DNA from 3 places in the Thiomicrorhabdus sp. Kp2 genome. Region 1 is predicted to be linked to each of the others. Evidence: predicted binding sites of a transcription regulator. Region 1 holds the regulator's gene; each other region holds the start of a gene.
What was found. The regulator PhoB, encoded in region 1, activates phosphate uptake and scavenging genes when phosphate is short. The targets are predictions, from matches to a motif close to GNNTGTCATAAAACTGTCANAT.

Region 1 (11,003 bases):
TGACAGTAAACATGGGTACAATTACTAAATAAAGCGAAACAATAATTGCTTATGCTTAATCATGATTAACATTTCTGTAATAAAATCTGATTTGCTTGCTTATTTTTAATACAATGCGCAGACATCCCAATCCGTCAAAATAGAGTTAACGCTATGGAATTTCGAGATATAAACGAGTTTGAAAACGCCACATCTCGTGGTAGAAAAGAGATGTTCCGCTTTGGAACCGCCCTACTTTTTATCATTATGATCATTCTGTTTGCCTCAAACATTCAAACTGGCACAGGTGTTGTGAGTATTGAATTGGTTGTTGCGGCAATGATTGGTGGTTATATGGCACTTAATATTGGTGCTAATGATGTTGCTAATAATGTTGGGCCCGCAGTTGGCTCTAAAGCCCTAACACTGACGGGTGCCATTATTATTGCTGCTATCTTTGAGTCGGCAGGCGCACTGATTGCGGGTGGCGATGTGGTAAGCACAATCAAAAAAGGCATTATAGACCCCGCTCTCATTGGCGACAGTGATACCTTTATCTGGTTGATGATTGCTGCGCTATTGGCAGGGGCTTTATGGCTTAATCTAGCAACCGCAATGGGCGCACCTGTTTCAACGACTCACTCCATTGTGGGTGGCGTATTAGGTGCAGGTATTGCAGCAGCAGGTTGGTCAATTGCTAACTGGGAACAAATGGGCGCCATTGCCGCTAGCTGGATAATCTCACCCGTTATTGGTGGGCTCATTGCCGCGAGTTTCCTCTACTGGATAAAGAGGAGTATCACCTATCGAGACGACATGGTTAGCGCAGCCAAAAAAATGTTACCCATTTTGATTGCCATTATGGCTTGGGCTTTCTCAACTTATCTGATTATGAAAGGTCTAAAAAAGATCTGGAAAGTCGATTTTATTGATGCCGTCTTAATTGGTTTAGCGATTGCCACCGCTACCTATATCACACTTAGACCCATTATCGCACGCCAGGCAAAACGTCTTGAAAATACCAAAGCGAGTGTGAATACCTTATTTACCATGCCGCTTATATTTGCCGCAGCTTTATTAAGTTTTGCACACGGCGCTAACGATGTCGCTAATGCTGTTGGTCCACTGGCGGCCATTAATGATGCTGTACAAACACATGGAGTTTCGACTAAAGCTGAAATTCCGTTATGGGTCATGCTCATTGGGGCAATTGGTATCAGTTTAGGTCTGCTGTTATTTGGGCCTAAACTGATTAAAACGGTTGGTTCTGAGATCACAGAACTCGACCAAATGCGCGCCTTCTCGATCGCTATGGCGGCATCCATTACCGTTATTGTTGCCTCACAACTCGGTTTACCAGTAAGCTCAACCCACATTGCCGTAGGGGGTGTCTTTGGGGTTGGTTTCCTGCGCGAGTACTTAAAACGCAGTTATGCAAAAACGATTCAGTCTATTCGTGATCACCACCAAGGTTCAGATCAACAAGAAGTGGAAGAGTATATTATCCGTTTTGAAAAAGCCTCTCTTATTGAGAAAAAAGAGATGTTGGCGCAACTGAAAGCGAAAGAGGCCGAAGTGGCTTTAAGTAAAAAAGAGCGTAAGTCTTTAGATAAAGTTTACCAAAAAGAACTGGTAAAACGTTCTGCGTTCTTAAAAATTGTGGCCGCTTGGGTGATTACCGTTCCAGCATCAGCCACCTTAGCCGCTTTAATTTACTTTACAATTAGAGGGATGATGCTTCCATAACCTGGTAAAAGCATAAAACCACTGAAATAAAAAAGGGCCTTTTATAGGCCCTTTTTTTGTACCTTGTATGACTGAACTACCAAGAAAAATCGAAGGTTTTACTATGGCTAAGTATTCTTAACTCTTCACTTGACTTGGCTCTGCACCATGAGCATTTTTTTTAATGTTTAACCAAGTTACCAGGCCTGGTCACTTCAATATCTGAGTGCTTAATATTTGCTTACACGATGGTTTAAACAAATACATCACCGAGCAAGCTTAATTGGAAATTCACAGCGAAAAACACTGCCCTTTCCTAAAACACTCTCAATACTCAAACGTGCTTCATGCTTTTCAAGCACATGTTTAACAATGGCTAATCCTAGACCTGTACCACCTGTAACACGAGAACGGTCTTTATCCACCCGATAAAAACGCTCTGTTAAACGTGGAATATGCTCCTGAGCAATACCTAAACCGTTGTCTTGAACTTCAAAGACAACATACTGTTTATCTTTATACCAACGAACGGTTATTTCACCGCCATCAGGAGAGTAGCGCACAGCATTAGAAAGTAAGTTCATAAACACACTTTTAAGCGGTTCAGCATAGCCCTTTATTTTAAGCGATTGATCAATCTCAAACGTAAAATGATGGTTTTCACCCCCCAGTTGTTGTGCATCGATTTCCAGCTGTTGCAATTTCTTGGGGACATCAACCGTTTTCTTCTCTGCGGTAATCGATTCCGCTTCAATTGTGGAAAGCGTTAACAAGTCTTCAATAATCGTTTGCATTCTATGTGACTGAGTTTCCATATGCTCTAAAGGTAAACGCCAATTTTCTTGGTGTTCACCTGGCGTATCAATCATCACCTCCAAATACCCTCTTAACACGGTTAGAGGTGTGCGAAGCTCATGGGATGCATTGGCAATAAAATCTCGACGAATTTGGGCGAGCTGGTAGAGTTCAGTAATATCTCGCACCACCAATAACTTATGATTCTCAAAATAATGAATAATTTGCATTTCATAAGTTCGTGCTGGACGGTAGCTGGAGTTAACAGTGAGGGATTTAGAAAAATCACCCGCTTTCAAATATTGAACAAAGTCAGATTGCCTAACAACCGATTCAATTTTACTGCCTTTATCTTGCTTCCTAATTCCTAATAAGGTTTTGGACACGGTATTAAACCATTCAATATTATTGTACTGATCAAGAGAGACAATAACGTCAGGAATCAGCATTGATGCGGCTTTAAATTGCTCAGATTTATAAAGATTCAAGTCGACATGCTTCTCTAATGCACGCTGTTTTTTAGAAACCAAATAAGTCAGTTCGCTCCAAAAACCAGAAACAGGTGGATAGGTGTTTTGTAATCGACCATCCATCCATTTTTCAAACTTTCGGATGCTCCACAATTGGCGTGAAATATAGAAAACAATGAATATAAACAGTGAGATTAACCAAAAATCTGTCACCCACGCAAAAAAAAGCAACACCCATGCACTGGTAATAATCCAGGTTAACTCACGCTTTATGCCATTTGATAACAATGCTTATTCCTCTACAACAGAGAATCGGTAACCTGAGCCTCGAATAGTTTGAATGTAGTCCGCAACCTGAGTAGGTTCTAACAACTTACGTAAGCGACGAATATGAACATCTACCGTACGCTCCTCAACGACCACATTCACGCCCCATACATGGTCAAGAAGTTGCGCACGCGAAAACACTCTATTTGGATGAGACATAAAGAAATGAACCAACTTAAACTCTGTTGGCCCTAACTTGATTTCATCTTCACTGACGTAAAATCGATGCGATTCTAAGTCTAAGCGCATATTACCCGCAATCAGTTGGTCTCCAGCTAATTGTTCAGGCATTTGACGTCGAAGTAAGGCTTGAATTCGAGCAACTAATGCTCTAGGTGAAAAAGGCTTAACCACATAATCATCCGCACCCGCATTAAACCCTTGTACCTGGTCTTCTTCTTCGCCACGTGCGGTCAGCATAATAATAGGTATCGCTTTGGTTTTATCATTTTGACGTAATCTTTGTGCAAGTGTCACACCTGGCGTTCCAGGCATCATCCAGTCTAATAGAATCAAATCTGGAATCTCTTCTAGAACCAGTTTCCAACCGTCTTCAGCGTTACTCGCTTCACGCACTTGATAGTTAGATGAGGACAAAGTGAACTTTAACATGTCACGTATTGCAGCTTCATCCTCAATGACTAAAATATTACTTTGCCCCATAGGTACTCCCAAGCGATACTGCAGCAATTATTTGTCTAATGTTCCTAAAAACGCATTCAGTTTTTCAGAGTTCATATGACGAACATGCTGCCCTTTTACTAAATAAATAATGCTTTCTGCAACATTAACAATGTGGGCTGAAATACGTTCACAAGCTCTAATTGAGAAGAACATTTGCATTATATATTCAGCCAGCTCTTGTGTATCATGATTTAAAGAGTGATTAATTTCTAGTAATGCTTTCTTTTTTATCATTGTAATACGTTGATCACTTTCAAAGACATCTTCCAATCCTGACAAATCAAGCTGTGAAAAAGAGTTTAATGTTTTGCTCAACATATCTAGGTCAATCGCCACCATCTCCATCAGCGCACCATAACCAGGTAAAATTTCACATGGAACTTCTGCCACTTTTGACATTTTAGTAGCAAGTTTAGAAGCATTTACCGCTTCATCCCCCATACGCTCAAGATCAACAGCAATACGAATCGAACTTACAATCAAACGTAAATCTGATGCCGTTGGTTGCTGACGAGCTAGAACGCGAGCACACAAGCTATCGATTTCTAACTCTTCTTTGTTAACAATTTTATCAACTTGTTTGATCTCTTTAGCTAAACTTTTATCTTCACACTTAACCGCTTCTACAGTATTTTTTATTTGCGTTTCAACCAATCCACCCATAACCAGAATATGATTAAACAGCTCTTCTAAGTTTTGGTTGTACTGCCCAGAAATATGCGAATTAAATAATTTTCTTTCCATTTTGTTTTCCTATGCACAATTTATAAACGACAAGTTATTGGTTATAAAAACTTATTAGCCATAACGACCCGTAATATAGTCCTCAGTACGTTTAACTTGTGGGTTAGTAAACAAACTGTCGGTATCGGTATATTCAATCAAATCACCCATATACATAAACGCTGTATAATCAGATACACGTGCGGCTTGTTGCATATTGTGTGTCACAATTAAGATTGTGAATTCTTTTTTCAATTCAAAAATCAGCTCTTCAATCGCTAATGTTGAAATCGGGTCAAGTGCAGAAGTTGGTTCATCAAGTAGTAACACCTCTGGCTTAATTGCGATAGCTCTGGCAATACACAAACGTTGTTGCTGACCACCAGACATACCTAAGGCATTTTCATCTAGACGATCCTTAACTTCTTCCCAAAGCCCAGCGCCCTTCAATGCCCACTCAACTGCTTCATCAAGCGTATTTTTATCCTTAACACCTTGAAGTCTTAATCCATAACAGACATTTTCATAGATTGATTTGGGAAAAGGATTCGGCTTTTGAAACACCATACCAACACGACGACGTAATGCGGATACATCCATGTTTTTAGCATACATGTCATCGCCATGTAGTGTCATTTGGCCATCGACATTCACAATATCAATTAAGTCATTCATACGGTTAAAACAACGTAATAAAGTAGATTTACCACAACCTGACGGCCCAATAAACGCGGTTACGCGGTTCTCTGGAATATCCATATTAATAGAATTTAAGGCCTGCTTTTTCCCGTAAAAAAGATTCCAATCTCTAACCTCAATGGCAATTTTTTCATTGGCTAAAGACATGGCTCTATCTTCTCTATCTAATGAAATTGATAAGTTTTGATCACTCATAAAAACTTCCTTATATCATTGATTTATAAAAAGTAAATCAACACGTAATATTTAAATAATGTTTAACTGACGTCATCTTGAATAAACGTCAATTGAATTTATAAAACTGGATTAATGCTCTAAGGCTTTATATTTCTCACGTAAACGATTGCGGATAGAAATGGCGCCAATGTTTAAACCGACAATAATAATAACGAGCAATAAAGAGGTGGCGTAAACCAACGGTTGCGATGCCTCTACGTTTGGACTTTGGAAACCAACATCATAAATATGGAAACCTAAGTGCATAAACTTACGATCTAAATGTACAAACGGTGCAATTGCATCAACAGGAAGCTCTGGAGCAAGCTTAACAACCCCCACTAACATCAATGGGGCAACTTCACCCGCGGCTCGAGCGATGGCAAGTATTAAACCAGTCATAATCGCTGGTGTTGCCATTGGAAGCACAATCTTCATAATCGTTTCTGATTTAGTCGCCCCTAATGCCAAGCCACCTTCTCTCAGTGAACGTGGTATACGAGACAAACCCTCTTCGGTAGAAACAATAACAACTGGCAAGGTTAATAAAGCCATGGTTAAGGCGGCCCACAATAAACCTGGCGTACCAAAAGTTGGGCTTGGTAAGGCGTAATCATAGAAAAGCTCGTCTATTGAGCCCCCTAAAATATAGACAAAGAACCCTAAACCAAAAATACCAAATACAATCGACGGCACCCCTGCTAAGTTGTTGATGGATATTCTAACCATTCTCAACACAGGGCCATCTTTAGCATACTCACGCATATAGATTGCGGCCACCACCCCCATCGGTGTCACTAAAATGGTCATTAATAACACCATGGTGATCGTGCCAATCATCGCGGGGAAAATCCCCCCTTCAGTATTTGCTTCACGAGGATCATCAAGTAAGAAATTTTTAAGAGAGTGACCAAAGAAACCGAGTTTTTCGGCAAAATTCATATTATTAGGTTGCCATAAATCAACAATCTTTTTAAAAGGAATCGTTAAATTTTGACCACCAGTAATGGTGACCGTTAAATCACCATAGCCATCTAATTTTTTGTATAAAACCTGAGTCTGCTGTTGATATGCCGTAAATTCTTTTTGTAAAGCCGAGCGTTCCGCAGCTAATCTTGCCGCTTCTTCATCGGTAAAAGCCTCTTTTAGTCGCAGTTTTTTCTCTTCAAAACGAAGCTGCTCAATTTGATAATTAATCTTACCAATTTTAATTTTTTCGATATGACGGATCTCGTCATGTGTCTTAGAACTCAGCTCTACTTGCTTTTTAATCAATGCTAATAAATTTGTTTTATCGACAATCTTTTTGCCATCAATATCGGCACTCGCAAGATGTCCAAAGACATTGCCGTATTCATAACGTTCAATGACTAAAACATCTTTTGACAATTTATCCATTTCACTGGCAATCACATTGTCGTTAACCCATCTAAAGTCGATACCGTAAACATCACGATTACCAATCTTTATGAGATATTGTGAAACGGGGGTTTCAACACCTGTAACTGGGTCAGTCACATGACCTTGTTTTTCATCACGCAACTCCCCAACAACCATCTCTTTTTGACCATTCTGCTCAAGCTGGATTTCATAAACAGCATGCGGCCAAAAGTGCACGGCACCTTTGTAAGCGATCATTCCCATTAACCCCAGCACCAGTACAACACTGATACTGACCATAGCTGAACTCATCCAAATCCAATGTTCGCCTTTGTTAAACCATTCTTTCATTTCATGATCTCCTATAACGAACCGTATTTACGACGCATACGTTGACGAACAACTTCTGCTAAGGTGTTAAAAATAAAGGTAAAAATAAACAATACCAGGCCTGCTAAAAATAAAACTCGATAGTGTGAACTGGATACTTCTGCTTCGGCCATTTCTACTGCTAAGTTAGCCGATAGAGTTCTCATACCCTCAAAGATATTCACTTCCATTAATGGTGTATTACCTGAAGCCATCAAGACAATCATTGTCTCCCCAACACCACGACCAAAACCAAGCATAATCGCTGAAAAGATACCTGGACTGGCGGTTGGCAAAACAACACCAACAAGAGTCTGCCAACCACTCGCACCGAGCGCTAAAGAACCATTCACTAAATAACTCGGCACGTTATAGATAGCATCTTCTGTTACCGAGAAAATGGTCGGTATTAAGGCAAAGCCCATGGCAAACCCGATAACCATCGCATTACGCTGATCAAAATCGATACCTGCTGATGCGGTTAACCAGTGACGCATATTGCCGTCAAACATCGCATTTTCAATCGGCCCACTGAGTTGTAATGAAAACCACCCCAAAAAGACAATTACAGGAATCATTAGCACGGCACGTTTGCCAACTGGAATGAATAGACGAATGCTTTCAGGCAATCTTGACCAAGCATAACCAAACAAGATAATGCCAAGTGGTAAAACAATCAGTATGGCAAAGAACCCTGGTAAGTTTGCCTCCATATAGGGAGCAAGCCACAAACCTGCTAAGAAACCTAAAATAACGGTTGGTAAAGCTTCAATCATCTCGACCGAAGGCTTAACCCATTGGCGAGTGGCTTTATCCATAAAGAATGCGGTATAAATCGCAGCTAGAATAGCAATAGGAACAGCAAATAACATTGAGTAGAGTGCCGCTTTAATGGTACCGAACGTCAATGGCATTAAGGAGAACTTAGGTTCAAAATCTGAACTCGCAGATGAAGATTGCCAAGTATAAGTTGGCTCTTCATAACCTTCATACCAAACCTTACCCCATAAGCTGGAAACAGAAACATCAGGATGCTCATTTTCAATCGTAAAATGAGTTAAGAGTCCATCGTTCGTTTCAACTATGGCACCATTAGCTCGAGGAGCAATGGTTACTAAATTTGCGCCAACAGAACTGACTTCTTCCGAAGCTAAGTGGCGCTCAGACGTAGAATGGAACAAGTTAAAGCGACCGCTTGCATCCGATGTGGCAAAGCCTTTACGAGCAAGCTCAATACCTATCGACTCAACGGCTGAATCACCTACATGAAATTTACGGATTGGTTTTAATGCAAAATCATTTGACTCATCACGCACAGGAAACCACTGATAAACATTTCCTTTATCAGAACCAATCATTAAGGAATAATCACCCAATAAAAAACGAATAACCGTAGGTGTCTCACCTTGAGGCATTAAATTAACATGTTGAATTAATTCAGGGCTTTCAACATTTCTAATATCGTAATAATCAGCCACACCTGCCTGAGAGATGGTATATAAATTACGGCCACTCGTATCAATCATCAACCATTTCAAGGAGATATTACTATCAAAATGACCACTTCCGTCTTCTTCAAGTACGACTGAATCCGTAAGCATCGACTCAATCTTAGTAAAGGATTTAAGTGTAATGGTTTTTGAACCCTCAACTTGATAAGCCAACCTTAGCTCTGACTCAAATGCTTTTACCGCAAGATTGGTAATTTTTCCATCGGCCAAAGCAATAGGCTCCTGACCAAATGGGTAGACCACCTTTGGAGAAATCTTACGCACATTATTAGGATAACTAACGTCATAATCGTATTTAGCAAACAACACACTACCATTTGATAAACCAAAAACCAATAAACGGTCTAACTCACTAACCACTTTATAGGTAGTGATTTCTGCGCCATTTAACGGAAGCCTCTCTTTAAAATTAATGGTGCCATCTTTAACATCAAAACCAACCAAATCGCCCGAATCCGTAAAGCGAATAGCCGTCGTCTGATACTCATCAATGCCATAATACAAAGTTCTCTCTTGCTGACTTCCTGGGATTGAATACTGAGCCGTTTTCTCGATAGTTGCAGGCACAAAGAGAGGTAATACAACATACAACAAAAAGAACATAATCAGCAATACCGCTAAAATAACGCTCATACCGCCTACTGATATTCCATATTTAGAAATACTGTCTTTTAAATTTCTTCGTCGAATACGCTTTTCAAACGCTTTACCGCTTAAAGCCTGATCCAATTTAGTCTGAATCGTTGCACTCATAAATGATCAACCTATTTAATTCACTCGATTTATTCGATTTAGCCTCCAGACTCACTTAAATTAAAAATGAATCTAGATACCTAATTATTTAATCCGAATAATAACGACCTAATATGACAACCAAATTGCATTTTGAGCCAACCCCTATTAATTCTTGTAATATTTCTGTAACAATTTCAACTGGTACAATAAGAGCCTTCTTGAACGGCTAACAGATCTCTGTTTGAATTTATAAAAAATGCACCATATCTTTTTAAAAAACGCACCATATTGTTTCTTTTTTGAAATTAAAGTCCTTATGCAAATTTATAAAACAATCACTTAACCTCTTGAAAAAAAAGCTCTTTAAAACATTCGTAAAAATTATTGGATTCCTGGCACGGTTCACGCTATTATCATCATGTTATAATTTATATTCACATAGATGAAAAAGGACATAAACAATGCCACAAGCAATTTTTGATGTAATCAAAGAGAATGATGTTAAATGGGTAGATTTACGTTTTACGGATACTCACGGTAAGGAGCAGCATGTAACAATTCCTGCTGCAAACGTTGATGAAGACTTTTTTACTGATGGAGAAACATTTGATGGTTCTTCAATTCAAGGCTGGAAAGGCATCAATAACTCTGACATGATTCTTATGCCACAAACTGATGGCTATGTTATGGACCCTTTCACTAACGATCCAACACTGATTATTCGTTGCATGATTGTTGAACCAGCTACGATGGAAGGTTACGAAAAAGACCCACGTGCCATCGCTCAAAAAGCCGAAGCTTACCTAAAATCTACAGGTATTGCTGATTCTGCATTCTTTGGTCCTGAACCAGAGTTCTTTGTATTTGATGATGTTCGCTGGGGTGCAGACATGTCAGGTTCTTTCGTTAAGATTGATGCTGATGAAGCTTCTTGGAACTCTGAAAAAGTCTTTACTGACGGTAACGTAGGTCACCGCCCAAGCATTAAAGGTGGTTACTTCCCTGTACCGCCTGTAGATCAGTTACACGAACTACGTGCTGATATCTGTGCTATGGCAGAAGCAATGGGACTAGATATTGAAGCTCACCATCACGAAGTAGCCACAGCTGGTCAGTGTGAACTTGCTGTTGCAGGTAATACCTTAACAGCTAAAGCTGATGAAGTTCAGATTCTAAAATATTGTGTACACAACACAGCTCACGCTTTAGGAAAGACGGCGACATTTATGCCTAAGCCGATCGTTGGTGATAACGGTTCTGGTATGCACATCAATATGTCTTTATCTAAAGATGGTAAAAACATTTTTGCTGGTGACGTTTACTCAGGTCTTTCACAAGAAGCTATCTACTACATCGGTGGTTTAATGAAGCATGCTCGCGCATTAAACGC
Region 2 (11,003 bases), 1.1 Mb from region 1:
AATCCATGACAATCCATGGCGAATATTGTATTGGCCTTGGGAGATTGCCACGCCTTCGGCTCGCAATGACGATTCATAAACACCCACCGTCATTCCCGTGCTTGACACGAGAATTTCCAAAAGGGGGTATAAGAATTATCAGGTCGAGCCAGATAATGACGTGTTGGGGGTGTTTATTGAATTAGAGGATACCAGGCCTGGTAAATCTGAATTTTGATAATTAAAAACACCTGTCATTGCGAGTCACGCAGTGACGTGGCAATCCATGACAATCCATGGCGAATATTGCATTGGCCTTGTTAGATTGCCACGCCTTCGGCTCGCAATGACGATTCATAAACACCCACCGTCATTCCCGTGCTTGACACGGGAATCTCCAAAATGGGCTATAAGAATTATCAGGTCGAGCCCGATAATGACGTGTTGTGGGGCAGTGCTTACAAAAGAGATGCGGCCTGTGAATAACCAGGCCTGGTAGGTTTGTATTTTGTGGTGTTTGTTTAATCAGTTTAATTTACGTTGTAATTGAAACGCACTGACAGAGTTTTGCAGTTGTGTGGATGAATCTAATAGGGATTCAGCCGTGGCAGTGGTTTCTTTGACGAGTGCGGCATTTTGTTGGGTATTGTTATCAATGGTGGTTATTGCGTCATTGATTTCACTCACTCCTTGAGATTGTTCTTGCGAGGCGGTTGAGACCTCTCTTACAATTTCAAGCATTTTTTGGGTTTCACTGGTCACTTGAACGAGTGAATTACCTACTTTATCGACTTGATTAACCCCTATATTGATTGCATTAGAGGTTTGTTCAATTAAGCTGCTAATGTCCTTGGCTGCATCGGCAGATTTACCTGCAAGCGTTCGTACTTCGCCAGCAACTACGGCAAAACCTCGACCGTGTTCACCTGCTCTGGCCGCTTCTACCGCGGCATTTAAAGCGAGTAGGTTGGTCTGAAAGGCAATTGAGTCAATTAAGCTTGTAATCTCTCTAATTTTATTTGATGCTTCTTGGATATTGTTCATGGAGCTTTTGGTATCGCCCATAACCTTATTGGCATCGTGTAGCATATTGCTTTGAGTCTCTGCAATTGAGCTTGCCATTTTGGTGTTATCTAAATTGTTATGAATTTGTGCGTTGGTTTGTTCCATGGCCGCAGAGGTTTTTTCTAAGGTAGCGGCTTGTTCTTGAGTACGGTTGTTGAGGTTGTGAGCACCTTCGGCCACGCTTGAAACGCCCTCTTTAACTTGGTGTGCAATCTCGGTGACTTGAGAAAGCGTGTCAGTTAGGCTGGTAATACTTTGGTTGATTGCTTGTTTGGCTTGCTCAATGGTGTATTCGTATTCGTGAGTAATTGGCTGAGTTAAATCACCTTGTGCAATACGTTGTGCGGCTTGAACGATATCTGCAAAGCCTGTTTCAATCTGCTCTAACGTTGCGTTTAGGTTTTCTTGCAGTTTAGCCACGTCTCCTTTGGCAATGTTTAGAATACGTTCATCAAATTTACCTCTAGCGGCAAAATCCATGACTTGGTTTATCTCTGAAAAAGCGTTAGACATGGTCTGCATAGAGGCTAAGCAGTCATCCACCACCTTGGCATAAGCGCCATGTAGATTGTTTTGGTGTGGTTTATTGAATTCGCCGTCACGCAAGTCTTGCATCACATCTTCAATTTTTTCAAAGGTCTCTTTTAATGAGATACTTGTATCATTAATACGTCCTTGCAAAATTCCGTAGTCAGACTGGAAGGGGTATTCAATGGTGTAGTCGAGTCGTCCTGCTAGAATCTCTTCCATAGCGGCAGAAATTTCGGCAATGGCTACCTGAGAAAGCATCGACTGGCGATTGTAAGCCTTAGCCATTTGGGCGATTTCATCATTACCATAACTGTGAACACGTGCAAATAGATCTGAATTTTTAACCGATTTTTCCATAGTATCTTGGGTTTTACGAATCGGTTTAATAATCATGTTCCAAAGCAGGGCTAAAATAATCAGAATCATAGAAATGAGTGAGAATAAAACCTGATAAAAAGCGGACTCAGCCACATCGTATTGTTTCATTAAAATGGCATGAAACTTGGCGATGTCTTCGGTAATGATGTGGTAACCCATGAGTGCATTTGCGCTATCAAAAATAGGTTTTGCAAAGTGAAAGTGGTCATGGGTAACTAAATAACCTTGTTTAAAAAGGCTGTTAATATCCACTTGTTGAAGGGCATTAATCTGTTTGCCAGAAACTTCCATAGAGAAGTGTTTATCGTTACCTACAACCCAGTTTTTGTCGGCAGAAACCGCAATGTTATTGGCGTTTTTTTGACGGTATTTGTCCCCAGCTAAAGCGTATTCTTTTGAAATGGCAACCAGATAGGCTCGCTCACTTTTATTCAAATCACGGCGTATTGAACCCACTCCTTGAATGAATTCAACCCCGCCTTCAAAGCGACCCTCTTTAAAAATGGGAATAATGGATTTGATATTAAAACCTAATGAACTCACCGCTAATGCCACTTGTGGTTTTTGTTCTTTTGCCAGTGTTTTTAAGTAGCCACGGTTAGACAAGTCATCAATTTTTTGTTGGTTTAGAGGTTTCCAAGACTTATAGAATGAGATGCCATTTTCATCGGTGAAATGCAGTTTTACATTGTTCAATGAACTCATTGACTTGTATTCGGGGCTAATGCCCATTAAGGCTTTATTTAGAGTTGCTTGATCCATGCTAGCGGTGGCTTGTTGAATCTCTTTTGAATGGGTAATCCCTATGGCATTGGTTAAGCCAATTTGCTCTTTTTTATCCATTTGACTGTCAACTAAGTCAGCAATGCTTTTGGCATAGTTTTCAGCCGCGTGCGTTTCGATTGCACTTTTACTTGATTCCATATAAACAAATGAGAGGCCTAAAATGAATAACGAAACAATGGAAATAATTGCAATGATTTTTTGATTTAAGGAGGCTTTATGAAAACCGATGGCCGCATTAACAGCATGACTGGTTTTATTGACCCATTCGCCATTAAAGTACACCAGTTTTTTATCTCTAATTTTTTGATACAAAGCCTCCGCACTTTGAATTTTTAGCGGGTCAGTGATAATACGTTTTACTGAGGTGTAACCAAGGTACTGGCCATCGTCATGGATAGGCTGAATTCGCATGTCTGTCCAATAGAGCTCGCCATTTTTTTTGGTTTCACAGACAGGGAAATTGATAGGTCGGTTTTTATGACACTGTTCGGCAATGGTCTCTTGTATCCCTTGCGGTAAATTGGGTGCTCTAAGAATGACAGTGGGCTGTCCTACCAACTCTTCTGAACGGTAACCCGCCCAAGATAGGTATTCTTGGTTGATATACTGAATAATGCCCTCGGCATCAACTCGAGCAATAAGACGAATAGATTCTTGCATAATACATTCCTAACAAACGATTGAGTTTAAGTTGAATGCATTCTAAGCAATATGTATGCAATTTAGTGTTATTAATTCCACTTAGTGTTATTTTTTTTATTTTGTATCAAGAAAGTACCGTTTTAGAGCAGATTAAATTGTGTGGCAAGTCTAAGGCATTCAAGCACGATAATGATGATTCATAAACTCCCAACGTCATTCCCGTGCTTGACGCGGGAATCTGCAAAAGGCTTTTAGAAGATTTTTAGGGACGATACCCTTTAAACCCTTTAATGTTAGGCTTTAATTGGGTTGAGATAGCGTTCACGTTTTTTGGGTTTGAGCTTATCTAATTCAACTAAAATCAGGGCATCAACGCAATCGTTAAAATCAGGGTCTGTGCTGAAGTCAATAAAACGGCATCCTTTATCATCAGCCACTTCAGCATATTGTTTAAATAGGGTGGGGACTTTTACACCTTCTAAATCCAGTAAAGCATTTAGTTTTTTATAGCTCTCTTTGTAGTCGCCGTTAAAAATCTCTTGGGCAATTTGTTGATTGTTTTTACTTAACTTAACGGAGCGGATGCCTTGGGCTAAATCTTGGTTAGAGCCTAATTGTTGCTGATAAAAACCAATAATCAATTCTTTAGCATTCAAAGGGTAAGCATCACTTAATGAAACTGGGCCAAACAGGTATTTAATGTGCGGATGTTGGGCAACATAAGCACCAATGCCATACCATAAATAATCTAAACTGCGTTTGCCCCAATATTTGGGTTGCACAAAACTGCGGCCTAGTTCAAGAGCGTTAGGCAGGTAGTTTTCAATCTGAGGTTTTAGGTTAAAAAGTGTGCTGGTGTATAAGCCTTTTAAACCGTGTTGTTCAACAATCTGTTTGCATTCACCAATGCGGTAAGCTCCTACAATTTCTAACTCTTCATCATCCCATAAAACTAAGTGACGGTAACGTACATCGTACTGGTCTAAATCAATTGCGCCGCCAGTGCCTTCTTCCACGGTTCTAAAGGTGAGCTCTCGTAGGCGACCAATTTCATGCATAACGGGGGAATCATCTTCAAAGTCATAAAGATAGATTTTTTTGCCATCTTGCGTTTGCCCCAGTAGAGGGGATTTTTTAAGCGCCTTTTTAAGGGCTTGTTTATCGCCAGGATGGGCAATGGTTTCTATGGTTTTAAAGGGGGTGGATTTGCCTTTTTTGAGCTGTTTACTCTCTTGGTCAAGTTGGTAGAGATGTTTACGAAACTGATTAGCCAACTGTTTAGTGGGTAATTCACTGTTTTCTATGGATTTCCATGGAATTTGTTTACCCACAAAAAACTGAATTTCTTGATGTTTTTTATTAAACATCTCCTTGACTAACATCATGGTTCCAAGCGGTTTGTATAGTGCCGATAGAGCATAAAACAGAGAGGAATTTCTAGCATCAATGTAAATCGGTTGAATGGGTGCTTTGGCCTTTTGAGCGAGTTTTAAGAAGCCGCCTTTCCATTTGCCATCACGCACACCATTAGGACGAATGCGGGAGACTTCACCTGCGGGAAAAATAATGACCGCTTGTTCTTTTTCTAAGGCATTGAGCATCTCTGTGAATTGTTTTTTGTGAGCGCTCTTTGCGCTTAGGTTATCTATGCCTAAAAACAGCGATTTGAGTGGTTCTATATGATTAAGTACATCGCTGGCCACAATTTGCACATCTGGGCGAATGCTTCGTACCATTTTTAATAAAGCTAAACCATCCAAAGAGCCAATGGGATGATTGGCTACCATCACAATACGTCCATCGGAAGGGATCCGGTTGGTGGCTTTTGAGCTGATTTTGTAACTGAAGTTAAAGTAATCTAACACCGCATCTAAAAACGCAAAGCCCTTTAAGTGCTGGTGTGTTTCTATAAATTGATTAATTTCAGCTTCATGGGTTAGCGCTTTAATTAAACTAATGACGAGTTTGCCTGTTTTTTTGGTGTGCAGCTCTGGAAACTTCTCAATAATTGCGGCTTCAATGTTTAGCATGTTTGGTGCAGATCTCAATAATGGAAAATGTCATTGAGTATTATTACTGGCAAAAAGGCTAGAGAGGTGACGAAAAGATGACAGCTTGATGATAGTTTTTTAAAGGCTAGCTTTCTGTTATTGAACTGCATTGAGTTACCAGGCCTGGTAAGTTTATGACTATTTAGCTAAGGTTTAAGCCTTATTCAAAAAGTGAAGTGTTTGAAGAGATAAAAAGTTTTTATTGATAATAAAAAGAATGTGCTTAAAGGCGCTATGTCAGAGTTGTTAACTATTTTTGTTAGGGTATGATGTCAAACTTATATTGCACAATAAGTTTGTAACTATGACATCCGTACCTTCGGCTCAGTTTTTTAAACATTTTCTACGTTATTTCCTTCCATCAATGGGGCTGGTTTTGGTTTTGGCCTATGTGGGTATGCAGCAAGCGCAAAAAGAACCGTTAAGCTCATTAAACGCTAAGGCCAATGAAAAGGTCTTGATGGCTACGACTGCGGCAATCGAAAACTTAGACCTAATTGTGCGAGATATTTTTTATATCACAAACAGTGAACTATTGAGTGAAGTATTAAATTCAGATGTCTCACTAGATAAATTGGCCAGAGATTGGCAAGCATTGATGGCCAACTCACCGATTTATGACCAACTGCGTTGGATTGATGCTAAGGGCCATGAAAGGCTTCGCATTGATCGTTCTGAAGCTTTTCCAGTCCGCATTCCTGAAGATGAACTGCAGAATAAAAGTAACCGCTATTACTTTTCTAATGCCATGAAATTAAAGGAGAACCAGTTTTATCTCTCTCCATTTGACTTGAATGTTGAATACGGCATTATTGATGAACCTCGTAAGCCGATGATTCGATTGGCTAAACCTGTCTTTGACCAACAGGGCGTAAAAAGAGGGGTGATTGTCTTAAACTATCTTGGCAATGATATGTTGCAACATCTTAAAAAGCTAAAGGATAAAAACAGCCAAAAAATTTGGTTAACCAATGCTCAAGGTTATTGGTTGTTAGGCTGTACTCCTCAAAATGAGTGGGGGTTTATGTACGATAAGCCCGAACTCACCGTTAAACACCGCTATCCCGATGCATGGCAAAAAATTATCAGCCAAGAAAAAGGCTCTTTTAGCGATGAAAGCGGACTTTGGCACTTTGATACCATTCGACCCCTTCAACAAGTGGAATACCTAAATTTGGCCGACCAGGAGCAAATTGTGGTTGATGATGTTAACTCAAAGAAAGTGGTATTAAATTCTCATAGTTATAACCCGTATTTTTGGAAGGTTGTGTATTTTTCACCCATGCAAGAGATCATGGCATTGAAACGTTCGGTTCTTATGCCCTTTTACGTAGGGTTGTCTGTTATTTTGATTTTGGTTCTCATAGGTTCAATCTTTTTAGCGCGCTCTCGCTTGGCAAAAGAAGCTGCTTTACGAGCGCTTAAAGCGAGCAATAAAAAATTAGATAAAACCAGTAAACAGTTGACTTTGGATATTGTCGCTAAAGAGAGGGCGAAAAAAGAACTAGAAGAGAGTGTAGAGCGTTACTCAAGTGTGTTAAACGCCTCAATGGATGGGTTTGTGTTAATGAATCAACAAGGCTTTGTTCTAGAGTGTAATTTGGCTCTCTATGAGATTTTGCACATAGAAAACAAAAATATTGATGGCGTGTTTTTAGGCACTCTTTTTGATAAAGAACAAGAGCAAAAAATAACTCAGTATATTAGTGATATCTTTGAAAGAGGTTATTGTAAAGTTGAGCTTGCACGCCTAGTGGATAATGCTAAATTTCACATTGAAATTAGTTTGATGCCTGTGTGTGCCACCCAGCAGATTTGTGCTTTTATACGAGATGTGACTTCGCAAAAAGAGAATGAATTTCAATTGGAAATGGCCGCATCCGTTTTCACTCATGCCAATGAAGGTATTATCTTAACCGACGCAAATTTTCTGATTGTGGATATCAATGATGAATTTGAATTCATTACTGGAAATCAACGTGAAGACGTGATTGGCAAGATACCCAGTATGATGAATTCAAATATGCAGTCTAGCGAATATTATGCGGATATAAAACACGCCTTATTGAGAAAAGGACACTGGTACGGTGAAGTATGGAGTCGTCGCAAAACGGGCGAACCTATCTTGGTATTTTTAAATATTACAAAAGTTAAAAACCCTCATGGCGGTGCTTGCCATTATGTTTGGATGTTTAATGATATTACTTTAGAAAAACAGTATCAAAAACGTTTACAAAACTCCGCACATTACGACATGTTAACCAATTTACCCAATCGATTTTTGCTTAATGACCGCATTCAGCAAGCGATAAAGGAAGCTAAACGAAACCAAAAAAGTTTGGCGATTGTGTTTATTGATTTAGATGGCTTTAAAACAATTAATGATACGTTTGGTCACGACGCTGGCGATCAGCTACTCGTCAATGCTTCTACCGAGATGAAAGCCGCTTTAAGAGCAACCGATACCATTGCTCGTATAGGCGGGGATGAGTTTGTCGCAGTTATTGGAGGGTTGCATGATTCTGATGAAGCCTTGCCAATTATCGAAAAGTTGCTGGCGGCCATTTCAATTCCCGTTAAAAAAGGTAATCAATCGCTTCAAGTTAGCGGGAGTTTAGGGGTGACCTTTTTTCCTCAAGAAACCAGTTTAGATGGCGAGCAGTTAATTAGACAAGCCGATCAGGCGATGTATCAAGCCAAGCAGTCGGGTAAAAATGGTTATCATGTTTTTGATACTGAAAGAGATGCCTATAACCGAGATTTGATTAGAAGCCTAAATAGTGTTGAACAAGGTTTGTTAAATAATGAGTTTGTTTTGCATTATCAGCCCAAAGTCTCATTACGCAATGATGAAGTTGTGGGGGTCGAGGCGTTAATTCGCTGGCAACACCCAGAAAAAGGCTTGCTCTATCCAGCTGAATTTTTACCGAGTGTCGAGAATACTCCGCTTTCAATCAAAATGAGTGAGTGGGTCATAAATCAAGCTTTACAGCAAATTGACACTTGGCTTAAGCAGGGCATTAAGCTCTCTGTTAGTGTTAATGTTGGAGTAATGGAGTTACAAAAAGGCGATTTTGTAGAGTGGATATCTGAATTGCTGAATCAGCACCCAAGTGTGCCGCGCAGTATGCTTGAGTTTGAAGTCTTGGAAACCTCTGCCCTTGAAGATGTGGTGTCGGTTAAAGCGTTGATTGAAGAGTGTAAAAAATGTGGAATTGCCTTTGCTTTAGATGACTTTGGTACAGGCTTTGCCTCTTTATCCTACTTAAAACGTTTACCCATTAAAACGATTAAGATTGACCAGTCGTTTATTCGAAATATGTTTGAAGACCCTGAAGATATTACCCTTTTAGAAGGGCTTATTGGCTTAACAAAATCGCTTAACCGAAAAGTGATTGCAGAAGGTATTGAGTCAGAAAAACATGGCAGTATGTTAATTGAGTTGGGTTGTAATTATGGCCAAGGGTATTTTATTGCAAAACCTATGGAACCGAAATTTATTGCAAAATGGTTAGCAAGCTGGCACAGACCTGAGAGTTGGATCACGCAAGTGAGTTTTGCTGAAAAGGCGCGGGCTTAATATTTGGGGTTTTATGAAACACGCTTTACTTTTTTTTCTAATGTGGTTGTTAACACCGACTGTCTGCGCTCAAATAAAGGTGGTTGAGATTGAGGATGTTTCAATCAATATTGAGGTGGTTCAGCCCCAGGTGGCAAACGATGAGAACAGACCAAAAGCACGACTACTTTGGCTGCCTTCTGAGTATGGAGTTTTAGCTCAAGAAAAAACCGTTGCCAAACAGCTTGCCAAACACGGAATTGAATCTTGGTTTGTGGATTTTTACGAGGCGATGTTTTTATCACCGACGCCGAGCGCTGTGGATAAAATTAATCCAGTTTGGACGGCACACATCATTGCCTTAGCCTCTCAAAATGGCGACCATTCAAATGAATCCATCCCTTTATGGGTTATAGCGCCAAATAAAGCCGCACAAACGGCGGTGCGTGGTTTGCAGCCCATTTTGAGTCGGTCAATAAACCAGATTGGCTTGATTTTAATTAATCCTAACCTCTATCTCGAAACACCTTTACCAGGCCAGGTAGCTCATTACTGGCCAGAAACCGCTAATATCAATATACCCACAACCATAATTCAAGCAGAACTTTCGCCCTGGAAACTTAGGGTAAGCGAATTGGCGGAGCAGTTAGCTGGCGCAGGTAGTGATGTGTTTACTCAGCTTATTCCCAAGGTGAGAGACCGTTTTTACTTTAGACCTGATGCCTTAGCAATAGAACAAGAAAAGCGTTCTAAGTTGGCGGCTCAGTTATTACAAACTATGCGTTTACAGATACCTTATTTGGGTATTGAAAGAACGATTAAACCGCTCGCTAAAGAAACGGTTAAGCCGATAAAATCGAGCCGAAATATTCACTTGTCGGATTACCAAGGCAAACAAAATTTGGGCTTGTCGTTAACGGATATTGAGCAAAAACCATTTAATATCGTTAACTATCAAGGCAGAGTGGTTTTAGTAAACTTTTGGGCTAGTTGGTGCCCGCCTTGTGTGCATGAAATGCCTTCTATGGCGCGTTTAAAAAATTATTATAGTAATCAAGATTTTGAAATTTTAGCGGTTAATTTAGGTGAAGAGTCTGCCGAGATTAAAAGCTTTTTAAAAGAGCACCCCGTTAATTTTTCAGTGCTGTTAGACCCAGAGTCTAAAGCGGTCAAAGAGTGGCAAGTATTTGCCTACCCAAGCAGTTATTTGATAGATAAAAAAGGCCAAATTCGTTTTGCTTTATTTGGCGCAACCGAGTGGGATAGTGCAGAACATATTCAGGTGATTGATTCTCTTTTAAAAGAAACCTATCAAGCGCCTTAAACCTTTTGAGTTACCAGGCCTGGTTGTTTTAAAGGGTAAGCGTATTTGATGATTGATAACAATAAAAAAATTAACCACGAAGACACGAAAGCACGAAGAATTCTAAAATCTAACACCAGTTTTATTTGAGAAAATAACCGTACAAATTGCCATTTGTTACTTGAAACTGCGCGTTATAACACCGTATAAATAAAGTATTTATGTTGAATGAGTTAAAACACATGAACGGTGTTATTTCTAATCTCTATTACTCCTTTTTAAACCTTCGTGTCTTCGTGGTTGATTCTGACTAATCAATCACAAAATTTGGATAGCTCTTTTAAATAAAGAGGGCGAATGGGTGTTATTGATTAAGCCAATCTGGAACTTGATCGGCTGGCATTGGTTTGGCAATACCATAACCCTGGCCAATAAAGCAACCTAGCTCAATCAGTCGACTACTGTGTAGGTCGCTTTCAACCCCCTCGGCAATGGTTTCCATACCAAAGGCTTGGGCAAGCCCAACTACAGCGGTAAGAATGGCCAAATCGGCTTCGTCCTCGAGCATGTCACGTACAAATGATTGGTCAATTTTTAGATAGCTAGCAGGTAAGTTTTTTAAATATTCCAATGAGGAATAACCTGTACCAAAATCATCAATTGAGACCTTAATGCCCAGAGCTTCACTGGTATGCATTAAGGCAGAAGC
Region 3 (11,003 bases), 670 kb from region 1:
TTATATAGCCTCAACCATGCAAGAAGAAGATAAATCCATTTTTCTACAGGCCATGCAAGATGTTACGCCATTAAATTCCAGTAACAAACCGCCCGTGCACAATACTGTAAAGCAAAAACAATCTCAAACTGAGCTGTTAAGACAGCTTAAGAAAAGAAACAGTACACAACATAAGACAAATGCCTCTTATAAAGAGTTGCAACTTGATATGGGTAAACCAATAGCTAAAGTGACGGCGTTTCAGGCTTTACTCTATTATAAAAAAGGAATGCGTTTACAAGAGGTTACCAAACTTAAAAAAGGCGACTTTCATATTCAGCACAGCCTAGATCTCCATGGATTAACCGTAGAACAGGCTGAAAAAAAGATGATTGATTTTTTAAGTCACGCTTATTATGAAAAACTTCGCTATATTCGAATTATTCACGGTAAAGGATATAACTCAAAAGAGGAATATCCCGCTCTTAAAAACCTAGTGAATTTAATTCTTAGACAAACCAAGTCGGTCATAGGCTTTGCTAGCACACCAGAAAAAGACGGCGGTACAGGCGCAGTAAATGTATTTTTAAAAGCACAATAACCGTCAAAACCACGCACTAAAAAAACATAACGCATTGATATAAAGGTAATTTACTTAATCACTGCTTAGACTGAGGCTCCAACACGGAATTATCAACGGTTTGAATTTGTTTTTCTTTTGGTTGCAACTCAATCACCTTGATAAACACCTCATCTTTTTTGACCATGCCTAAATTTTGCCTTGCCAAGGTCTCTATCGACTGCGGATTAGTCTGCAAAGATTTAACCTCTTCAGCAAGCTTTGCGTTAATAAGCCGCTGGTCTTCGAGTGATTTTTCAAGCGTTTTTAGCTGTTCCTGTAACGAAAAAAGCTCGCCAAGCCCTCCATCGGAGGACAAAAGACGAGCTTGTAGAATTACAATCAGGATAGCTAATGCAAGATAAAGTTTTTTCACATTGCCAGGCCTGGTAACTTGTAATTACTTAAGGTTGTAGAATGCTTCTTTACCAGGGTAAACCGCTTCTGAACCTAATTCTTCTTCAATACGAATCAACTGATTGTATTTAGCGATACGGTCAGTACGAGACAAAGAACCTGTTTTAATCTGACCACAACCAGTAGCAACAGCGATATCAGCAATCACTGTATCTTCTGTTTCACCAGAACGGTGGGAAACAACTGCCGTATAACCTGCTTTCTTAGCCATCGCAATCGCTTCAAACGTTTCAGTTAAAGTACCGATTTGATTGATTTTGATTAGGATAGAGTTAGCAATGCCTTTTTCAATCCCTTCTGCAAGAATTTTAGGGTTAGTAACAAATAGGTCATCACCAACAATCTGTAGACGTTTACCATCTTTTTCAGTTTGGTATTTGAAACCATCCCAATCAGACTCGTCTAAACCATCTTCGATAGAGATAATTGGGTACTTATCCACCCAGCTAGATAGAAGATCAACCATCTCTTCTGAAGTTAATACTTTGTTCTCTGAACCTAAAGTGTATTTACCATCGCTGTATAACTCAGATGAAGCGGCATCCATAGCGATCATGATGTCTTCACCTGCTTTATAACCCGCAATTTCAATTGCTTCAAGAATAACGGTAAGCGCTTCTTCATTAGACTTAAGGTCTGGTGCAAAACCACCTTCATCACCTACCGCTGTGTTATAGCCTTTATCATGAAGAACTTTTTTAAGTGCATGAAAAACTTCCGCACCGTAACGAATCGCTTCAGACATCGTTGGCGCACCAACTGGCATAATCATAAACTCTTGAAAATCTACTGAGTTATCAGCGTGTTCACCACCATTGATTATGTTCATCATTGGAACTGGCATTTTGTATGTATCTGTTTTTAGGTAAGCGTATAAAGGCAACCCTTTAGACTTTGCAGCGGCTTGTGCCGTTGCGATTGAAACTGCAAGAATAGCATTAGCCCCTAAACGGGCTTTATTGTGTGTGCCATCAAGGTCAATCATTACCTTATCAATTGCCGCTTGATCAGTCGCATCTTTACCAATTAAAGCCGCTTTAATTTCGGTATTGATATTATTAACAGCCGTTAGAACGCCTTTACCACCAAACTTAGACTTATCACCATCACGTAATTCAATCGCTTCACGAGAACCTGTTGATGCTCCAGATGGTGAGATACCACGCCCCATAGATCCATCTTCTAAAATAACATCGGCTTCAACGGTTGGGTTACCGCGTGAATCAATAACTTGACGTGCTTTAATATCTTTAATTAATGACATTCTAACTTCCTACTTCTTTTTAATTTCTATTTAATCTTAATTATTCTAACGAGCTTATATGACGTGTAAATGACAATTTCAACTACGCAATACACTCTGCTTATAATAAACTGTTTTCAATAAAGCCTTGTTTTTTAACAACATCATCTAGCATTTTTAACGTTTCTAATAAAGGCTTTAGGTTATTAATTGGCCACATATTTGGACCATCGCTCAATGCATTAGCTGGATCTGGATGTGTTTCCATAAAAACACCTGAAACTCCCGCTGCAATTGCAGCTCTAGCCAACACTGGAACCATCTCTCTCTGTCCACCAGAAGTGGTACCTTGTCCACCTGGTTGCTGTACCGAATGTGTTGCATCGAACACCACAGGACAACCTGTAGAACGCATTGAAGCTAAACCTCGCATATCTGAAACTAAGGTGTTATAACCAAAAGAGGTACCGCGATCACACACCATGATATTCTCATTACCCACTTCATGCGCTTTAGCGACAACTTGATCCATATCCCAAGGTGCTTGAAATTGACCTTTTTTAATATTGACAGGAATGCCTTGACGGCAAACATTTTGAATAAAATTGGTTTGGCGCACTAAAAATGCGGGCGTTTGCATCACATCAACCACCGAAGCGACTTCTTCTAACGGCGTGTCTTCATGCACATCCGTTAAAACAGGCACACCAATTTCGTCTTTTACTTTTTGTAAAATACGCAAACCTTCTTCAACCCCTAAACCTCTAAAGCTTTTAGTCGAAGAACGGTTGGCTTTATCGTAAGAAGATTTATAGATAAATGGAATACCTAAAGATTCTGTTATCTCTTTTAGCTGGCCTGCCGTATCAATTGCTAATTGTTCAGACTCTATAACACAAGGGCCAGCAATAAGGAAAAAAGGTTGGTCTATACCAACATTAAAACCACATAAATTCATTTAATTAACCTTTTTCCTTATAAGCATTGGCAGCTTGAACAAACGCAGAAAACAAACGATGCCCATTACGAGGTGTTGATGTGAACTCTGGATGAAATTGACACGCAACAAACCAAGGGTGTTCTTTTACTTCTATCGTTTCAACTAAGTTACCATCTTCTGAACGACCAGAAATGACCAGGCCTGCTTCTTCCAATTTATGTACATAGCCATCATTTACTTCATAACGATGTCTATGTCTTTCACGAATAATATCAGAACCATACACTTCACGAAGTTTTGAATCTGGCGTTAAAATACAGTTCTGACCACCAAGGCGCATCGTACCCCCTAAGTCAGCATCTTCTGTTCTTTCAATTTTATTACCATCTTCGTCAGTCCATTCGGTAATTAAAGCAACTACTGGATATGGCGTTTCAGCATTAAGTTCACTACTATGTGCGTTCTTTAACCCAGCAACATTACGAGCAAACTCAACCACGGCCATTTGCATACCTAAACAAATCCCAAGGTAAGGCACCTTATTCTCACGGGCGTATTGAATGGCTAGAATTTTACCCTCTACACCACGTTCACCAAAACCACCAGGGACTAAAATAGCATCCTTATCTTTAAGGGCGTCAATACCATCTGTTTCAAGAGACTCAGAATCAATATAATCGATATTTACTCGAGTACTGGTATGAATACCAGCATGAATCAAAGATTCAATCAAAGATTTATAGGCCTCAGTCAAGTCAACATACTTGCCGACCATAGCAATTTCTACAGACTTAGCTGGATTTAACTGAGCACTCACAACCTCATCCCAGTCAGAAAGATCTGCAGCAGGAGCATCAATCCCTAGTTTTTTGACAACCAATTCATCAAGACCTTGCTCATGCAACATTCTTGGAACAGCGTAAATAGTATTAGCATCCAAAGAGCTTATAACAGCCTTCTCTTCAACATTTGTAAAGAGTGCAATTTTACGTTTTTCACTCTCTTCAAGCGCCATCTCTGAACGACAAATTAAAATATCAGGCTGAATACCAATTGAACGTAACTCTTTTACAGAGTGTTGTGTTGGTTTGGTTTTTACTTCACCAGCAACTGCAATGTATGGAAGTAATGTTAAGTGCATAAACAATGCTCTATCACGACCTACTTCAATACTTAATTGACGAATGGCTTCTAGGAAAGGTAATGACTCAATATCACCGACAGTTCCACCCACCTCAACAAGAGCAACGTCATATCCCGCGGCTGCTTTTTTTATACGATTTTTAATTTCATCTGTAATATGCGGGATAACTTGAACTGTTCCACCCAAGTAGTCACCACGACGCTCGTTACGAATTACCGTTTCATAAACTTGGCCCGTAGAAAAACTATTTCTACGCGTAAAGTTTCGCTGCACAAAACGCTCGTAATGACCTAAGTCTAAATCCGTTTCAGCGCCATCATCAGTAACAAACACTTCACCGTGTTGCAAAGGACTCATGGTTCCTGGATCAACGTTAATATATGGATCCATTTTAAGCATACTGACCTTAAGGCCACGCGCTTCTAATAATGCACCAAGAGATGCCGCTGCAATGCCTTTTCCAAGAGAAGAAACAACACCACCTGTTACAAAAATAAATTTAGTCATCAACACACACTTTTTGAAGTTTTGAAATTACGATTGAAGGTATCAGAATGGAAGGGAATTATAGCTTAATACACTGCTTTCAGCAATGAATTAATTACACTTTGATACGTTCTTAACACACGAATAAAACTAAGATTTAAAATATCAAACCTTAAAACCTTTTTAGGGTCACAATCAGTTAAAAACACCCCACCATTTTAAGAGCTGATTGTAATCAACTCTAACAGCATTAGCCTGATTTACTTCTATTGATTTACCCGCTAAACCAGACAAACAATCGATACAACCTAAAACAGATATGACCACGCCATCTACCTCCAAAACAGGCCAGACAGAACGCTCCCATTTAGGGATTTTATTATGTTGAAAAAAGCGCTTTAAAGCTTTTTTCTGAAGATTATCTGTAGGTAAAACAGACCTTACAGTCATATTTGATAAACCATCTACCCTATTGATATCAAAAAACATTCCTTCTCCTTCCAGAGACGGATTCATATTTAAATCTGCAATTGAAGCAATTTGAACACTAAATAATCTTGGCTCATGTATGAAGTAGTAAAGCCTATTTTGATAAAACCTCAAACTACCTTCTGGCAACTGATAACGATAATTGTGATTTTGGCTCTTATGATAATTAGTAAAGGACTTTTCAATCCATTGATAATGAACATCACTGAGTACTATTTGAGGCCAATGAAGCTTAAACCAATATCGAATGTTGTTTTTTTGCTTAACCCAAGAAACTTCTGAAAAATCCTGCAACTCAATAAAATAAGCTGAATCATCAACGGTTTTTAAAAATTCTTCAGCATAACCATCCAATAAAACCAACGCTTCCTGCATATGCTGAGCGGTCTTGGATAAAGCATCAATAGCCTTTGGCCAGCTGGCCTCAAGGATGGGTAAAACATTATGCCGAACAGCATTACGTTTAAATTCTGTTTGTATATTTGTCTTATCCGTCACAAAAGGTAAAGAGTGGTAATGAGCGTACTCTACAATGTCGTCATAAGAAGTATTAAGCATCGGGCGAACATGACTAACCAAAACGCCACTATCTGTTATCAAGGTTCGATCAGCTGGCATCCCCGCTAAACCGTTCACGCCTGAACCTCTAAAAAGATTTAATAGAACCGTTTCAGCTTGATCTCGTTGATGATGACCCGTAAGAAGGTAGATATTACCTAACCATGTATTTTTTGCAAAATCATCTATGGTTTTTAAAAAAGCTTGATAGCGTAGTCTTCTAGCTTCAGCCTCAACCCCTTTCCTTGAGGTTGACTCAACAACTACTTTTAAGCCTATGAAATCGATATCTTTATCGCGACAGAAGTCATCGCAATGCTTTGACCATAAAGCCGACTCTTCTTGAAGACCATGATCAATATATACAGCCATAATCCTAAGATTTTTTTTTAATCTAATCTGATTATGATAGATAGAGTGCAATAAGACCGTTGAATCCAAGCCTCCGCTATAGGCAACAAACAAAATTGAGTTATTTTGAATATTTGAAAGGAACTTAGTTACGGGCAAAGAAACTAAAGAGGACGAATCTGGAAAATCACTATACATAAACACCTCTTAGAAGTTAGAGGTGCTTCAAAGTTTGAAGTCCGTTAGATAAATTAAGCAGACTCAAAGTTTCCATAATCCATATAACGCTGGTAGCGACTTGCGACTAATTCATCTACAGGCTTAACCTTTAACGCATTCAACTGAGCGATTAGTGCATTTTTAACATTTTGGGCAGACTGTTCATAGTTACGATGTGCACCACCTAATGGTTCAGGAATAATCTCATCAACCAAACCTAATGATTTTAAACGAGTTGCCGTAATCCCTAATGCTTCAGCTGCATCCGCCGCATTAGCGGCATTTTTCCACAAAATTGAAGCACACCCCTCAGGAGAAATAACCGAATAGGTACTGTATTGCATCATCATTGTGACATCACCCACGCCGATCGCTAAGGCTCCACCTGAACCACCTTCACCAATCACCGTACAAATAATGGGTACCTTTAACTCAGACATCTCAATTAAGTTGCGAGCAATCGCTTCACTTTGGCCACGCTCTTCAGCATTAATACCAGGGTAAGCACCTGGAGTATCTATAAAGGTAACAACAGGTAAACCAAAACGCTCTGCCATTTTCATTAAACGTAGTGCCTTACGGTACCCTTCTGGTCGCGGCATACCAAAATTACGACGAATTTTTTCTTTTGTATCACGACCTTTTTCTTGAGTGATTACCATAACCGATTGTCCATCTAAACGGGCTATACCAGCAACAATCGCCTCATCATCCGCAAACGCTCTGTCACCATGCAATTCTTTAAAATCAGTAAAAACACTATTAATGTAATCTAATGCATAAGGTCTTTGTGGGTGACGTGAAACCTTAGCGATTTCTACATCAGATAATTTTTTAAAGATTGATTCCGTTAGATTCTTACTCTTTTCTTCAAGAGCAGAGATTTCTTGTAATAAATTCATATCACCGCCATCCAAATGACGTAATTCATCAATCTTAGCTTCTAGTTCAGCAATAGGTTGTTCAAAATCTAAAAAATCAAGTTTCATATTCTTTTTATTCCGTCTTAAGCAATACAATCAAGTATTAGAGGGTGATTAAATTCACGACATTTTACCAAAAATGCATATTTAATGGATAAATTGCTTATAAATTTTCTTTTAAAAAACATTTCATTCCAAATTAATACAAAGAGAATAACCACAAGGGTTGCGTTTATTAATTTTGCCTTTAAAATCCAACACTTCATGAAATCAGGACATATTTTTATGATCCTATAAACAAAACTCTTTACTACCCTGGTTAGGACTACTTTATGAGAAACACAACAATAAAATCACTATTTACCTTAGGCATCATCGCATTATCCATAAACCCCCAAGCCCATGCTGATGATAAAAATGGGCTTTCAGGCTCTGGAGAACTTGGTTTCAGCGACAGCACAGGCAATACCGTCAACACCTCTTTTTATGGTGCTTTAAAACTTAAATACACGCAAGAAAGATACACTTTAAAATCGTTAATTGAAGCAAATTACAAGTCTGAAAACGGTACACAAACTGAAGAACGTTACCTTATAGACTTGCAAGGAAATCGTTACTATTCAGCGGACAAAAGTTACTACAGTTTTGTTGGTGGTCGTTTTGAAAAGAATGAATTTTCTGACATTGAATTAGACAGTACATTTTCATTAGGTCTAGGTAAAACACTGTATAAAACAGAAGCCACCCTACTTAATGGTGAATTAGGTTTAGGTTATCAGAACACTGATTACGTAACAGATGGTGTTAAATCAGATTCTCAAACGGTTGGAATTGCCAAACTGGATTTTAGCCATAAGATTAATGAGCAGGTTAAATTTACTCAAGATTTCGCCATTACTTCTGGAGAAAACAATACTAAATTAGAGAGTAATACGGGCTTCAAAGTTAAAGTCGCCGAAAAGATGAACTTAAAAGCAACCTATAAATACCGTCATAACGACAACCCTGCCACAGGCACGAAAAAAACGGATACTCAAACCATATTAACGTTAATTTATGATTTTTAATTTAGAGTATTAACCATAAATAACAAAAAAGCGCATTCGATCAAATGCGCTTTTTTATAGACCCTTTATACATAAAAGCCTATTACTCTATTACCATCCATTTAAAGCCAATTTATTAGCCTGTGCTTGGGCGTAAATTTCTAATAAAGCTTGGTGTCTATGGCTGGTTGTAAATATTTCAGTCCCTAGCTTTTGATTATCGAAGACCAAGTTCCCTGCAATAAACAACCAGGCCTGGTCACTTAGCTCCTTACCAAAAAGTAATTCGGTAGAACTCTTATCAACACAATCTTGCAATAACATTTCCAATGAGAATTTTAAGGCGTTGTATTTCAATATCCACTGGCTATTGGGATTAACATAGTAAACAACATCTTGAACGACTTCAAAAGCCTCCTCAACTTCTTGAGCGGCTAAAAGTGCCCAAAACTTCAATTCAACTACTTTTACCTCAGCCCAGAAAGTACCTGGATCGGGCATCAATCCTATCAAAGAAGCCACACCCTGATGATCGCTTAACCCTAATGCATCAATTAATTCAACTAACCCAATATAATCTTGAGAAATTGGCAATTCAAGCAACGCTTCTCTTAACAGCCTGCCCACATTTTGGTTGCTTTCTATTAGTTCTTCAGTGGGATAAACTTCTGACATACCAGGAACAACAATTCGACAAGTTTCAAAGCCGCAATGATTATAGTTTGCTACAAAAACCTCCGTTCCTTGCGACTTAACAAGTTCACACAAACGATCCCATTGAGATTTAGTATCCTCTGAAAAATCCCAATTAACAAATTCAAAATCGTAATTTTTTGAAATAAAATTAGCATGGATTAAGCCACTTGAATCAATAAAATGATTTTCTATATTTTCATCTTCAGCAACCGCAAATTCATCAAAGACAGGCATTTGAAATCCATCGAGATTATCTAAATGCCTACCTTGTAATGATTCTGTTAAAGTTCTCTCTAAGGCCACTTCAAAGATAGGGTGAGCACCAAAAGAAGCAAAACAAAACCCTGTTTTTTGCTCAAAAAGTGTCACATTAATCACAGGGAAAAGCCCGCCCAATGAAGCATCACGCATTGAAACCTCAATCCCAGCCTCTTCCAACGCTTTAACCGCCTCAACAACAGCAGGAAATGTCTTTACAATTTCATTAGGAATTTCTGGTAAACAAAGATTTTCTCTTAATATTTTATTTTTCACCCAGCGTTCAAAAATTTCAGACAAACCCTGAACTTGTGCTTCTAAGGCTGTATTTCCCGCTGAAAGGCCATTACTCGCATATAAATTACTCAACAAATTCATTGGAAAATACACATTTTCACCCGTATGAGCGTTCACAAGCCTAATGGCTCCTACACTCTCTTGAGAGTCGTTAAAACTGAGTAATTCATTAAATCCTAATTCATTAGTACTATCATAAAATGACCATAATTCAGGTGTTAAACACTCTTTTATATTATGTTCTGTAAAGCGCTTTTCATCAGGATAATATAACCAGGCCTGGTTACTTGCATTCTGTGGATTTTCTAACCAATAATCAGAAAAAAAGTAATTAGTAGAAAGACGTTCTAAAAACTCTCCTAATGCACTGGCTAAGGTTGACTTTCTACTCGTTCCCTTACCATTAGTAAAGAGTCCTGGGCAACGTTTATCAAGGATATGGAGTGAAAACACATTTGTTACAGGATTTAGCCAAGAGGCTTCTTTAATTTCAAAGCCCATTTTATGCAGCGTGGCTTGCATATTTGCTATTGAATTCTCTAAACAAGCATCCTTGCCTTTAATGTAAGTTAATTCACTCATATCTTCTCTTTATTTTATATTTTAAAATCAATTGTTTTAGGGATCTTTATTTTATGCGCTGTCGATCTAATCTGTTGTTTTTTATTATCAATTTCTTTTTAACCCACATCTATTTTTTTGATTGTACTGTACAAAAAATTCATTAAAATGAATGAAAAGAATCTTTTAACAACGGGGCTACAACTATGAATACATATAATTTATACAATCCAATGAACATAGCAAAATTTTTATCCGTTACCGCGCTAGGGCTTACGTCTTTTTTTGAAATGGCTTACGCTTCTGAACACCCAGGCAAGGCCTTACATGAATCGGCAAACTGCATGAAATGCCATGCTGGCAAGCCTTACGATCCAAACAAAACAGACTCTTACCCTAAACTAGTAAAAGCGGTTACTTTTTGTAATGAAAACCTTAATACTGGAATGTTTGAAGATGAGGTGGAACAACTTGCCGACTACCTCAATGAAACCTACTATCATCATTCAAAATAAATTTAAATTTGAATAAATATAAACCTTAGAAAATTTAAGTTTTAAAAATCAGCACTAATTAGAACTCATTTTCTGGAAAGAACCTTTAAATAATGATTAAGCTGCTCTAAGTCCTTTGGAGCAGCGTTTTCCAAACCCTCTTCGTATACTTGATTTTTGGCATCTTCAACAATTTTATCTATCGCTTGAACTAAAAAGTACATTCTTGTATTTTTTGATAAAACCTTCCAGTTTCGATTTTTTGCAAACCAGTGTTTCTTTA

Region 2: A379_RS08550 (lysophospholipid acyltransferase family protein) is a predicted target of PhoB. The motif match lies at 5,487-5,508, and genes of this name have one in related genera.
Region 3: eno (phosphopyruvate hydratase) is a predicted target of PhoB. The motif match lies at 2,336-2,357, and genes of this name have one in related genera.

The regions. Positions count from the first base shown of each region.
Region 1 is NZ_ARWI01000001.1:813,846-824,848, forward strand. Features, by position in the region: gene A379_RS03910 (inorganic phosphate transporter) at 154-1,725, shown strand; gene phoR (phosphate regulon sensor histidine kinase PhoR) at 1,971-3,257, opposite strand; gene phoB (phosphate regulon transcriptional regulator PhoB) at 3,261-3,959, opposite strand; gene phoU (phosphate signaling complex protein PhoU) at 3,987-4,724, opposite strand; gene pstB (phosphate ABC transporter ATP-binding protein PstB) at 4,779-5,597, opposite strand; gene pstA (phosphate ABC transporter permease PstA) at 5,709-7,349, opposite strand; gene A379_RS03940 (ABC transporter permease subunit) at 7,361-9,631, opposite strand; gene glnA (type I glutamate--ammonia ligase) at 10,075-11,003, shown strand, end outside.
Region 2 is NZ_ARWI01000001.1:1,868,460-1,879,462, forward strand. Features, by position in the region: gene A379_RS13230 (hypothetical protein) at 1-108, opposite strand, end outside; gene A379_RS08545 (methyl-accepting chemotaxis protein) at 505-3,399, opposite strand; gene A379_RS08550 (lysophospholipid acyltransferase family protein) at 3,675-5,411, opposite strand; gene A379_RS12770 (EAL domain-containing protein) at 5,737-9,012, shown strand; gene A379_RS08560 (TlpA disulfide reductase family protein) at 9,026-10,315, shown strand; gene A379_RS12775 (EAL domain-containing protein) at 10,659-11,003, opposite strand, start outside.
Region 3 is NZ_ARWI01000001.1:148,460-159,462, reverse strand. Features, by position in the region: gene A379_RS12490 (Smr/MutS family protein) at 17-580, shown strand; gene A379_RS00750 (septum formation initiator family protein) at 639-974, opposite strand; gene eno (phosphopyruvate hydratase) at 999-2,279, opposite strand; gene kdsA (3-deoxy-8-phosphooctulonate synthase) at 2,380-3,216, opposite strand; gene A379_RS00735 (CTP synthase) at 3,221-4,849, opposite strand; gene tilS (tRNA lysidine(34) synthetase TilS) at 5,024-6,424, opposite strand; gene A379_RS00725 (acetyl-CoA carboxylase carboxyltransferase subunit alpha) at 6,478-7,434, opposite strand; gene A379_RS00720 (YdiY family protein) at 7,701-8,435, shown strand; gene ycaO (30S ribosomal protein S12 methylthiotransferase accessory factor YcaO) at 8,526-10,247, opposite strand; gene A379_RS00710 (hypothetical protein) at 10,433-10,741, shown strand; gene A379_RS00705 (hypothetical protein) at 10,807-11,003, opposite strand, start outside.